3 regions of the Arthrobacter sp. NPDC058192 genome follow, and region 3 is predicted to be linked to each of the others. Evidence: predicted binding sites of a transcription regulator. Region 3 holds the regulator's gene; each other region holds the start of a gene.
What was found. Region 3 encodes HrcA, which represses chaperone genes, less so after heat shock. Its sites were predicted from a motif close to TTNGCACTCGNNNNNNNCGAGTGCNAA; they were not measured.

Region 1 (3,274 bases), on a different contig from region 3:
CGAGCGCCTGGACAGCCGCGTCCTCGTCCAGCGCCTTCAGCGCGTGGATGAGGGCCGAGCCGCCGCCGGCGACGATGCCTTCTTCAAGGGCAGCGCGGGTCGAGGACACGGCGTCCTCGATGCGGTGCTTCTTTTCTTTCAGCTCAACCTCGGTGGCAGCGCCAACCTTGATGACGCCGATGCCGCCGGCCAGTTTGGCCAGGCGTTCCTGCAGCTTTTCCTTGTCCCAGTCGGAGTCGGTGCGGGTCAGCTCGGCGCGCAGCTGGGCAACGCGGGCGGCGACGTCCTCGGCCGAACCGGCGCCGTCGACGATCGTGGTGTTGTCCTTGGTGACCGTGATGCGGCGAGCGGTGCCGAGCACCTCAAGTCCCACGGTGTCCAGGCTCAGGCCCAGTTCCGGGGAGACAACCTGCGCGCCAGTGAGGGTCGCGATGTCCTGCAGCATGGCCTTCCGGCGGTCACCGAAGCCCGGCGCCTTGACGGCGACGACGTTCAGCGTACCGCGGATGCGGTTGACGATGAGCGTGGACAGCGCCTCGCCCTCGACGTCTTCGGCAATGATGAACAGCGGCTTGGAGCTCTGCAGCGCCTTTTCCAGCAGCGGCAGGAATTCCTGGACCGAGGAGATCTTGCCCTGGTTGATCAGGATCAGGGCGTCCTCGAGGACAGCTTCCTGGCGTTCTGCGTCGGTGACGAAGTACGGGGACAGGTAGCCCTTGTCGAACTGCATGCCCTCGGTGAGGACCAGTTCGGTCTGGGTGGTGGAGGATTCCTCGATGGTGATCACACCATCCTTGCCGACCTTGCCGAAGGCCTCGGCCAGGAGCTCGCCGACTTCCTCGCTCTGCGCGGAGATGGCAGCCACGTTGGCAACCTGCGTGCCTTCGACGGGGCGTGCGTTCTCCAGCAGGCGGGCGGCGACGGCCTCGACCGAGACCTCGATGCCGCGCTTGATCTCGCCCGGCGCGGCACCGGCCGCCACGTTGCGCAGGCCTTCCTTGACCAGGGCCTGGGCCAGGACGGTGGCGGTGGTGGTGCCGTCACCGGCGACATCGTTGGTCTTGGTGGCGACTTCCTTGGCAAGCTGCGCGCCAAGGTTCTCGTACGGGTCGTCCAGTTCGACTTCACGGGCGATGGTCACGCCGTCGTTGGTGATCGTGGGGGCGCCCCACTTCTTGTCCAGCACGACGTTGCGGCCGCGCGGGCCCAGCGTCACCTTGACGGTGTTGGCGAGCTTGTCGATGCCGGCTTCGAGCGACCGGCGGGCAGCGTCGTTAAACGCAAGCTGCTTTGCCATGGTTTTGTCCTTTCAAGACAGAACCCCGCGCAACTGATCCGTTCATGGCGAAGGGATCGGCTGCGCGGGGGTCCAAGAGAGTTACTTTACGACGATCGCCAGAACGTCGCGGGCGGAGAGCACGAGGTACTCGGTGCCGCCGGTCTTGACTTCGGTTCCACCGTACTTGGAGTAGATAACGACGTCGCCAACTGCAACGTCAACGGGAACGCGGTTGCCGTTGTCATCAAAGCGGCCGGGGCCGATCGCAACAACTTCGCCTTCCTGCGGCTTCTCCTGCGCGGAGTCCGGGATAACCAGGCCGGAAGCCGTGGTCTGCTCGGCTTCGAGCGGGCGGACAACAATACGATCCTCAAGAGGCTTAATAGAGACCGACACTCGGACCTCTCCTTTTCGTCAGCAAATTCGTGGACTATGAAGCGGTGATGCCATGGCGTGCAGACCGTCGTCGCGGTGCCGGCAGCATGCCTGGCGGAAGGTGCTTCATGTGTTAGCACCCTCCTAGGGAGAGTGCTAACGACGACTCTATGTAACCGGTTAGCACTCGGTCAAGGCGAGTGCCAGAAATTCCTTCCCGGTGGACAATGCCGGACCCAAAACCCGCGGGACATGTCCATTTCTGACGGCGGGCGTTGGACATATGGGTGCTCTGCTCAGGCCTGGCGCCCACCACTGGACATGTCCCGTTCAGCGTGTGCGCATGTCCAGGCCTGGCGCCCACCACTGGACATGTCCCGTTCAGCGTGTGCGCATGTCCAGGCCCGGCGCCCACCACTGGACATGTCCCGTCTTCACAGCGGGCGTAGGACATATCCGAACCAGATGTAGCCTTGGCGCGGACCCTGGGGGACATGTCCAGCCCTAACCACAGGCGTAGGACCTGTGAGTGTTATGTCCAGGCCTGGCGCTGGCAACCGGACATGTCCCGTGGCGCGTGCGAACATGTCCAACCTTCGGGCCCACCCCTGCACATGCCCAGGCCTGGCGCCGGCCACCGGACATGTCCCGTGGCGCGTGCGAACATGTCCAACCTTCGCGCCCACCCCTGCACATGTCCGGGTCTGGCGCGGACCAGTGGACATGTCCGGTGGAGCGGAGGGTGCGGCTACTCCCCGGCGAGGTCCTCGAAGTCCACGTCCTCGCCGCCCTCGTCCCGGCGCTTGCCCTCGTCATTCCGGTGCCTGTACAGCAGCCACCCCCCGGCGGCGGCCAGCAGGACGCCGACGATCAGGAAGATGACCCCGCCAAGCCGGGCCGTGGCATAGGTCTCGCGGATGGACCGCGCCTCGTCGGTGGCGTCCTGGACGCTCTTGCCGCCGACGGAATACACGGTGGCGTTGAACGAGTCGAGGAAGAAGATGATGACCAGCAGCGCGATGCTCACGACGGCGATCACGGCCCCTGCGATCAGTGCCGGCCGGGCATAGCGGGCCAGCCCCCGGGGGCTGCGGCGCTCCTGCCCGGCGCCCTCCTGCCCGGCGTCCTCCCGTCCGGCGTCGTTCCCTGACGTGCTGTCGCCTGTACCGCTGTCATCCATGCCGTCAAGCCTAGCCTCAGTGCACCGGTCACAGCCCGCCCCCGGCCCTGAACTACGCTGGATGGCATGACTGACGCACCGCAGGAACACATCGCCCCGATCCTCACCCCCGAGGGCTGGGAGCTGCTGGCGTCGCTGGGCCCTTACCGCGAGGACGACGCCTTCCGCCTCACCGCGGAGCTGCGCAAGGCCGGCCACTCCCCCGAACTGGTTTCGGCGGTACTCACCCAGTCCCGGCTGCGGACCAAGGCCGAAGCCAAGTTCGGCGAGTTCGCCCGGCAGATGATCTTTACCCAGGCCGGCCTGGAGCAGGCCACCCGGCTCACGGTGGCGGCCCGGCACGCGCAGCGGTTCGTGGAGGCGGGGGTCGGCCATGTCGCGGACCTCGGCTGCGGGCTCGGCGCGGACGCGATGGCCCTGGCGTCCATGGACCTGACGGT
Region 2 (3,274 bases), on a different contig from region 3:
TGACCGGGTCGTTGACGCCGGCGGCCAGCAGGTCGACGTACTCGCCGGTTGCGGCGTTGAGGCCGTGGCCTGCGGGCAGGCCGCGGACCTTGTCCACCACGACGCCGGGCTCGAGGCCGGCGTTGAAGGCGATCTGCTTCAGCGGGGCGTCGATGGCAACGCGGACGATGTTCGCACCCGTTGCTTCGTCACCGGCGAGCTGCAGGTTCGCGAAGGCCTTGGCTCCGGCCTGGATCAGGGCCACGCCACCGCCGGCGACGATGCCCTCTTCAACAGCAGCCTTGGCGTTGCGGACGGCGTCCTCAATGCGGTGCTTGCGTTCCTTGAGCTCGACCTCGGTGGCGGCACCGGCCTTGATGACTGCAACGCCGCCGGCCAGCTTGGCCAGGCGCTCCTGCAGCTTCTCGCGGTCGTAGTCGGAATCGGAGTTCTCGATCTCGGCGCGGATCTGGGAAACGCGGCCGGCGATCTGGTCGGCGTCGCCTGCACCCTCAACGATGGTGGTCTCGTCCTTGGTGACAACAACCTTGCGGGCCTTGCCGAGGAGTTCGAGTCCGGCGGTCTCGAGCTTGAGGCCGACTTCCTCGGAGATGACCTGGCCACCGGTGAGGATGGCGATGTCGGCCAGCTGCGCCTTGCGGCGGTCGCCGAAGCCCGGAGCCTTGACGGCAACGGACTTGAAGGTGCCGCGGATCTTGTTGACGATCAGGGTGGCCAGAGCCTCGCCCTCGATGTCTTCGGCAATGATCAGCAGCGGCTTGTTGGACTGCATGACCTTTTCCAGGACAGCAACCAGTTCCTTGACGTTGGAGATCTTGGAGTTGACGATCAGGATGTACGGATCCTCAAGGACCGTTTCCTGGCGCTCGGTGTCGGTGACGAAGTAGGCCGAGATGTAGCCCTTGTCGAAGCGCATGCCTTCGGTCAGTTCCAGTTCGAGGCCGAACGTGTTCGACTCCTCGACGGTGATGACGCCTTCCTTGCCGACCTTGTCGAGCGCTTCGGCGATCAGGGCGCCGATCTCGTTGTCGCCGGCGGAGATGGACGCGGTGGCGGCGATCTCTTCCTTGGTCTCGATTTCCTTGGCGGAGGCCAGGAGCTCGGCGGTGACGGCTTCAACAGCCTTCTCGATGCCGCGCTTGAGGGACAACGGGTCTGCGCCGGCCGCGACGTTGCGCAGGCCTTCCTTGACCAGGGCCTGTGCCAGCACGGTCGCCGTGGTGGTGCCGTCGCCTGCGACGTCATCCGTCTTCTTGGCAACTTCCTTGACCAGCTCGGCGCCGATCTTCTCGTAGGGATCGTCCAGCTCGATCTCCTTGGCGATGGAAACACCATCGTTGGTGATCGTGGGGGCGCCCCACTTCTTTTCGAGGACGACGTTGCGTCCCCGCGGGCCGAGGGTGACCTTGACGGCGTCGGCGAGGATGTTCAGGCCCCGCTCAAGACCGCGGCGTGCCTCTTCATCAAATGCAATGATCTTGGCCATAACGGCAGTAGTCCTTTCGGGACAGTCGTTAAGAATGAACCTTCGCTGTGGTGCCCGCGACGGACGATCCCTACCCGGCGGCCTCTGTATGCCGCTGGGTCCGGGATCTCACCCCAGCAAGGTGTTTCTTTAACTCCTGCTCCGGCCGCCTCACTCCGCGGCCGGGCGGGCCGGGCGGCGTGTTAGCAGTCGGTGCGCTGGAGTGCTAAGTCAATAATTAGCACTCCCCCGGGTAGAGTGCAAGCAGTGTCCGGCCATAACCGGAAGCCGGACGGGGCCGCTACGCTACGAGCGATCAGCGGGAACTAGTGCTGCTGGTGGCGGTTTCCGTGCCGGTCATCGTGGCCAGGTTGTCCGCGCCGTAGCTGTAGACCACGTAATTCGCCTCGGTGATGTCGCCATGGGCATCAAAGTTGATCCGCCCAGACCGGCCGTCGTAATCCGGACGCTGACCGGCCCGGAGCGCCTCGACGCAGTCCTTGTAGCTCGTGCACACCTTCGTCGCGGCCTGGCTGGCGGCCTGCCCGCCGGGGCCACCCGCGGCGGCGGCTCCGCCCGAGACGGCGACCAGGTTCGCCGCGATGGAAGTGCCGGCGTCGTCTTCCGCCGCGGCGGCTGCGAGCGCGGCGAGGATGACGGCGTCGTACGTCTCGGCGGCGAACACCATGTCCTTCAGTCCGGGATCGACGCCAACGAGGTCCGCCTGGAATGCGGCGGAGGGGAACACACCGGGCAGGATCGCCCGGGTGCCGTCCAGCGCCTGCGTGCCCAACCCGGAGCCGTACCGGCTCACTGCTCCGTCGCTGAGGATGAGTTTCTTGCCGGCAAGGCCGGCGTTGTTTAGTTCGGCGATGGCACCCTGCGCACCTTCGCGGGCCACCAGGACGACGGCGTCCGGATTCGCGGCCTTCACGGCCTCGACAGCCTGTTGCTCCTGCCCCGGCGTGAACTTCGCATCGGCCACGGCGTCCAGTCCGGACTGTTTGGCCGCGTCGGCGACAGCGGCCCCGAGCTCCTTGCCGTAACCGCCTTCCTCATGCAGCACCGCCACGGTCTTGGCGCCGGCGTCCTTGGCCAGCTTGGCAAGGACTGACGCCTGGGCGATGTCGGACGCAGCGGTGCGGAAATAGTAGCCGTTGCTCTTGTAGTTGCTGAGCGCGGCGGCAGTGTTGGCCGGCGAGATGACCGCGACCTTGGCGTTGGCCAAGACGTCGATGGCGGCGGGGGCGCGGCTGGAATCGGTGGGGCCGATCACGGCATCGGCCTTAGCGGCCGCGAGGTCCCGGGCCTGGGCGGCGGTGTCCGTGCTGATGGTTTCCGGCAGCAGCTCAACGGGTTTACCCTTGTGGCCGCCCGCTGCGTTGATGTCCTGAACGGCAAGCTTGGCCGCGGCGAGCTGGGGAGCGTTGAGGAAGTTCTGCGGCCCCGTGTTGTCCAAGATCAGGCCGATGCGCAGTGTGCCGTCGCCGCTAGCCTCAGCACTGGATACGCGGGCGCTGCCCCCCGGTCCCAGGCAGCCCGTCAGGGCGAGGGCGGCGGCTGTTGCTGCGGCGAGGGCACGGCCCGGCGGAAGGGCCCTGGTACGGCGCAGGTCAGTTTTCCCTGGGGCATTTGTGCTGGCAGGCAGTTGTGTGTTGGCAGGCAGTGCCACTAGGCGGGCCGGACGCTTTCAGCCTGCGGGCCTTTTTCGCCCTCACCGACTTCCAGCTCCACTCTCTGGCCCTCGTCCAGGGCGCGGTAGCCTTCCCCGACGATCGCAGACCAGTGCACGAAGACGTCGTTTTCCGA
Region 3 (3,274 bases):
TGAGGGCTTCCTTGGACTCCTGCGCCGTGAAGGGGCCGCGGTCCTTGAAGATCAGGTAGATCAGCAGCGAGGGCACGCAGCCCAGGATGCCGCCGAAGTGCGCGAGCGTGGCCCACTGGCGGTCCTCGCTGGCCGTCAGTGGCAGCGCATTCGCGGGAACGCCATGGTACGGAGGCCGGGCGTTGCCTGCCTGGTTGTCCGTGTGTTCGCGTGCGTTATCTGCCACGGTGTTGCCCTTCAGATTGCGGGGATGCGGTGCTGCTGGGGTTGTGCCTTCACTAGCGGGTCCGCGCCGGAAGCGCGGCCGCCGTATCAAGAATACTTGCTTGGGCGCGTCTGTGGACATCCGCGGCGTCCCCGCAAGGGACTTGGGCACGGTGTCGACCAGGGGGAAGCATGGACTAGGGCACAGTGAGGAAGTCAATGACTTCCTCGACCCGGCCGAGCAGGGACGCCTCCAGATCGGCGTAGCTGCGGACAGCGCCCAGGAGTTTTTGCCAGCCGAGGCCAATGTCCTCCTTCGTGGTGTGAGGCCACCCGAAGGCCGTCAGGATGCCGGTCTTCCAGTCGACGCCGCGGGGGACCACCGGCCAGCGCTCAATTCCCAGGACGGCCGGGCGGATGGCCTGCCACACGTCCACGTAGGGGTGGCCCACGATCAGGACGTTGCCGGCAGCACCAGGCGAGGCCATCACGGCCTCGGCGATCCGCGATTCCTTGGAATTCGGCACGAGGTGGTCAACGAGCACGCCAAGGCGGCGCCCAGGGCCCGGCCGGAACTCGGCCACGGCGCCTGCGAGGTCGTCAATGCCGTGCAGGGGTTCGACCACGATGCCCTCCACCCGGAGGTCGTCACCCCAGACCTTCTCCACAAGCTCGGCGTCGTGCTTGCCTTCCACCCAGATCCGGCTGGCCTTGGCCACCTGGGCGCGCTGCCCGGCCAACCGCACCGAGCCCGACGCCGTGCGGCCGGCACCAGCGGCGGCCGCTGCCTGCCTCGGGGCCGGTGGCATCAGCCGGATCGGCTGTCCCTCCAAGAGGAAGCCGAAACCGAGGCGGAAGGACCGCGACTTGCCCCGCCGGTCCTCCAGCGCCACCACGTGCATGCCGCCCGACTTTTCCACGCGGGTCACGGCGCCCACCCAGCCGGACTGGACCTCCTCGAGGACCATCCCGCGTTCCACCGGCACTTCGGGCAACTGCGTCTTGGCGGGGGCGGACAGGTCCTGCGGTCCCCAGTTTTGATACGACATCTCTACACGCTTACTTTTGCAGTCGGAACGTACGGCGGTCAGTGAAACACTCCCGCGGGCCACGCCTGGAGCGAATCCAATGCTAACAACGCGGCGACTCATATTAGACTGGTTAGCACTTAGGCATGTCGAGTGCTAACCCCTGTCCGGCCGCGGACCGCCCTGGCACCGCTGGGGGACGCGAACCGGACGGCGCGGCACCGGCTGCGGGAGAGTCGATTGGAGGTGGAGCGTGAGCGAACCGCGCAAACTCGAAGTGCTGCGCGCCATCGTGGAGGACTACGTCCATTCCCGCGAGCCCGTCGGTTCCAAAGCGCTCGTGGAACGGCACCATCTTGGCGTCTCCAGTGCCACGATCCGCAACGACATGGCTGCGCTGGAGGACGAGGGGCTCATCACGGCACCGCACACGAGTGCCGGCCGGATCCCCACTGACAAGGGCTACCGGCTCTTCGTCGACCAGATCTCCGCCGTCAAGCCGTTGTCCCCGGCCGAGCGCCGGGCCATTCAGGCGCTGCTGGAAGGATCCGAGGACCTCGACGACGTCCTCGACCGGACCGTGCGGCTCCTCGCCCAGCTGACCAACCAGGTCGCCGTCGTGCAGTATCCGCTGCTGAGCCGCGCCAAGGTGCGGCACATAGAATTCGTGCTCCTGGCGCCCCGGAAGGTGCTGGCGGTCCTGATTGCGGATACCGGCAAGGTGGAGCAGCGCGTGATCGACGTCGGGCAGGACGTTCCCGACGACGCGGTGGCGGAACTGCGCACCCGGTTCCTGGCCGGCCTGTCCGGAACCCCGCTGAGCCTGATGCCGCAACTGCTGCCCGCCGTCGTGGCAGGCGGCTCGCCGGCGCACCGCGGAGCAGCCCAGGCCCTTGCCAGGGGCCTGGAGGCCCTGGCCACGAGCAGCCGCGAAGAGCGCATGGTCATGGCCGGCACCGCCAACCTGGCCCGCTCCAATCTGGACTTCCCGCTCAGCATCGGGCCCGTGCTGGAGGCGCTCGAGGAACAGGTCGTCATGCTCCGTCTCCTGAGCGAGATGGCGGCCGACCCGCGCGGCGTCACGGTCAGCATCGGCCGCGAAAACCCCTACGACGGTCTTGCCGAGGCGTCGGTGGTGGCCACGGCCTACGGGCCTGACGCCACGGCTAAGGTCGGCGTACTGGGCCCCACCCGGATGGACTATCCGACCACTATGGCCGCCGTGCGCGCGGTGGCCCGCTATCTTTCGAGGATCCTGGGCCCCTGACGGACCCGGGACAAGACGCGACTTCTTGCCCACAGGCAATACGAAAAGGAAGAGATACACACTTTGAGCACCCACTACGACGTTCTTGGAGTCTCCCGCGACGCATCCGGGGAGGAGATCAAGAAGGCCTACCGGAAACTGGCCCGCACCCTGCACCCGGACGTGAACCCGGGGGAGGACGCCGCGGACCGCTTCAAGGCCGTCACCCACGCCTACGAGGTCCTCTCCGATCCGCAGAAGCGCCGGGTCTATGACACCACGGGCAACGAGAACGGCACCGACAACGGCTTCGGCGGCGGCAGCTACGCTGGCCAGGGCTTCGCCTTCCAGGACATCTTCGAGACCTTCTTCGGCGGCGGCGCCGGCGGCGGCCCGGGCGGTCCGGCGTCCCGGATCCGCCGCGGCCAGGACGCGCTCATCAGCGTGCGGATCGACCTGCGCGACGCCGTGTTCGGGGTCAACAAGAAGCTCGAGGTGGACACCGCCGTCGTCTGCCCCACGTGTGAGGGTTCCTGCTGCCGCGAGGGCAGCCACCCCGTCCGCTGCGACATCTGCGGCGGCAGCGGCCAGGTCCAGCGGGCCGTGCGGTCCATCCTGGGCCAGGTCATGACCTCCGCCCCCTGCGGGTCCTGCGAAGGTTTCGGCACCGTCATCAAGGATCCCTGCAACGAATGCAGCGGCCAGGGCCGGATCCGCAGCCGCCGGTCCCTGACCGTCAAGGTCCCCGCCGGCGTCGCCACCGGCACCCGCATCCAGCTGTCCGGCCAGGGCGAAG

Region 1: groES (co-chaperone GroES) is a predicted target of HrcA. The motif match lies at 1,835-1,861, and genes of this name have one in related genera.
Region 2: groL (chaperonin GroEL) is a predicted target of HrcA. The motif match lies at 1,669-1,695, and genes of this name have one in related genera.

The regions. Positions count from the first base shown of each region.
Region 1 covers NZ_JBHVVJ010000016.1:5,519-8,792, forward strand. The annotation lists gene groL (chaperonin GroEL) at 1-1,297, opposite strand, end outside; gene groES (co-chaperone GroES) at 1,379-1,675, opposite strand; gene ACFVVK_RS15785 (hypothetical protein) at 2,403-2,834, opposite strand; gene ACFVVK_RS15790 (SAM-dependent methyltransferase) at 2,901-3,274, shown strand, end outside.
Region 2 covers NZ_JBHVVJ010000009.1:122,275-125,548, forward strand. The annotation lists gene groL (chaperonin GroEL) at 1-1,486, opposite strand, end outside; gene ACFVVK_RS11005 (ABC transporter substrate-binding protein) at 1,782-3,077, opposite strand; gene ACFVVK_RS11010 (cold-shock protein) at 3,137-3,274, opposite strand, start outside.
Region 3 covers NZ_JBHVVJ010000030.1:11,809-15,082, forward strand. The annotation lists gene ACFVVK_RS20210 (DUF4870 domain-containing protein) at 1-226, opposite strand, end outside; gene ACFVVK_RS20215 (DUF3097 domain-containing protein) at 402-1,253, opposite strand; gene hrcA (heat-inducible transcriptional repressor HrcA) at 1,486-2,499, shown strand; gene dnaJ (molecular chaperone DnaJ) at 2,563-3,274, shown strand, end outside.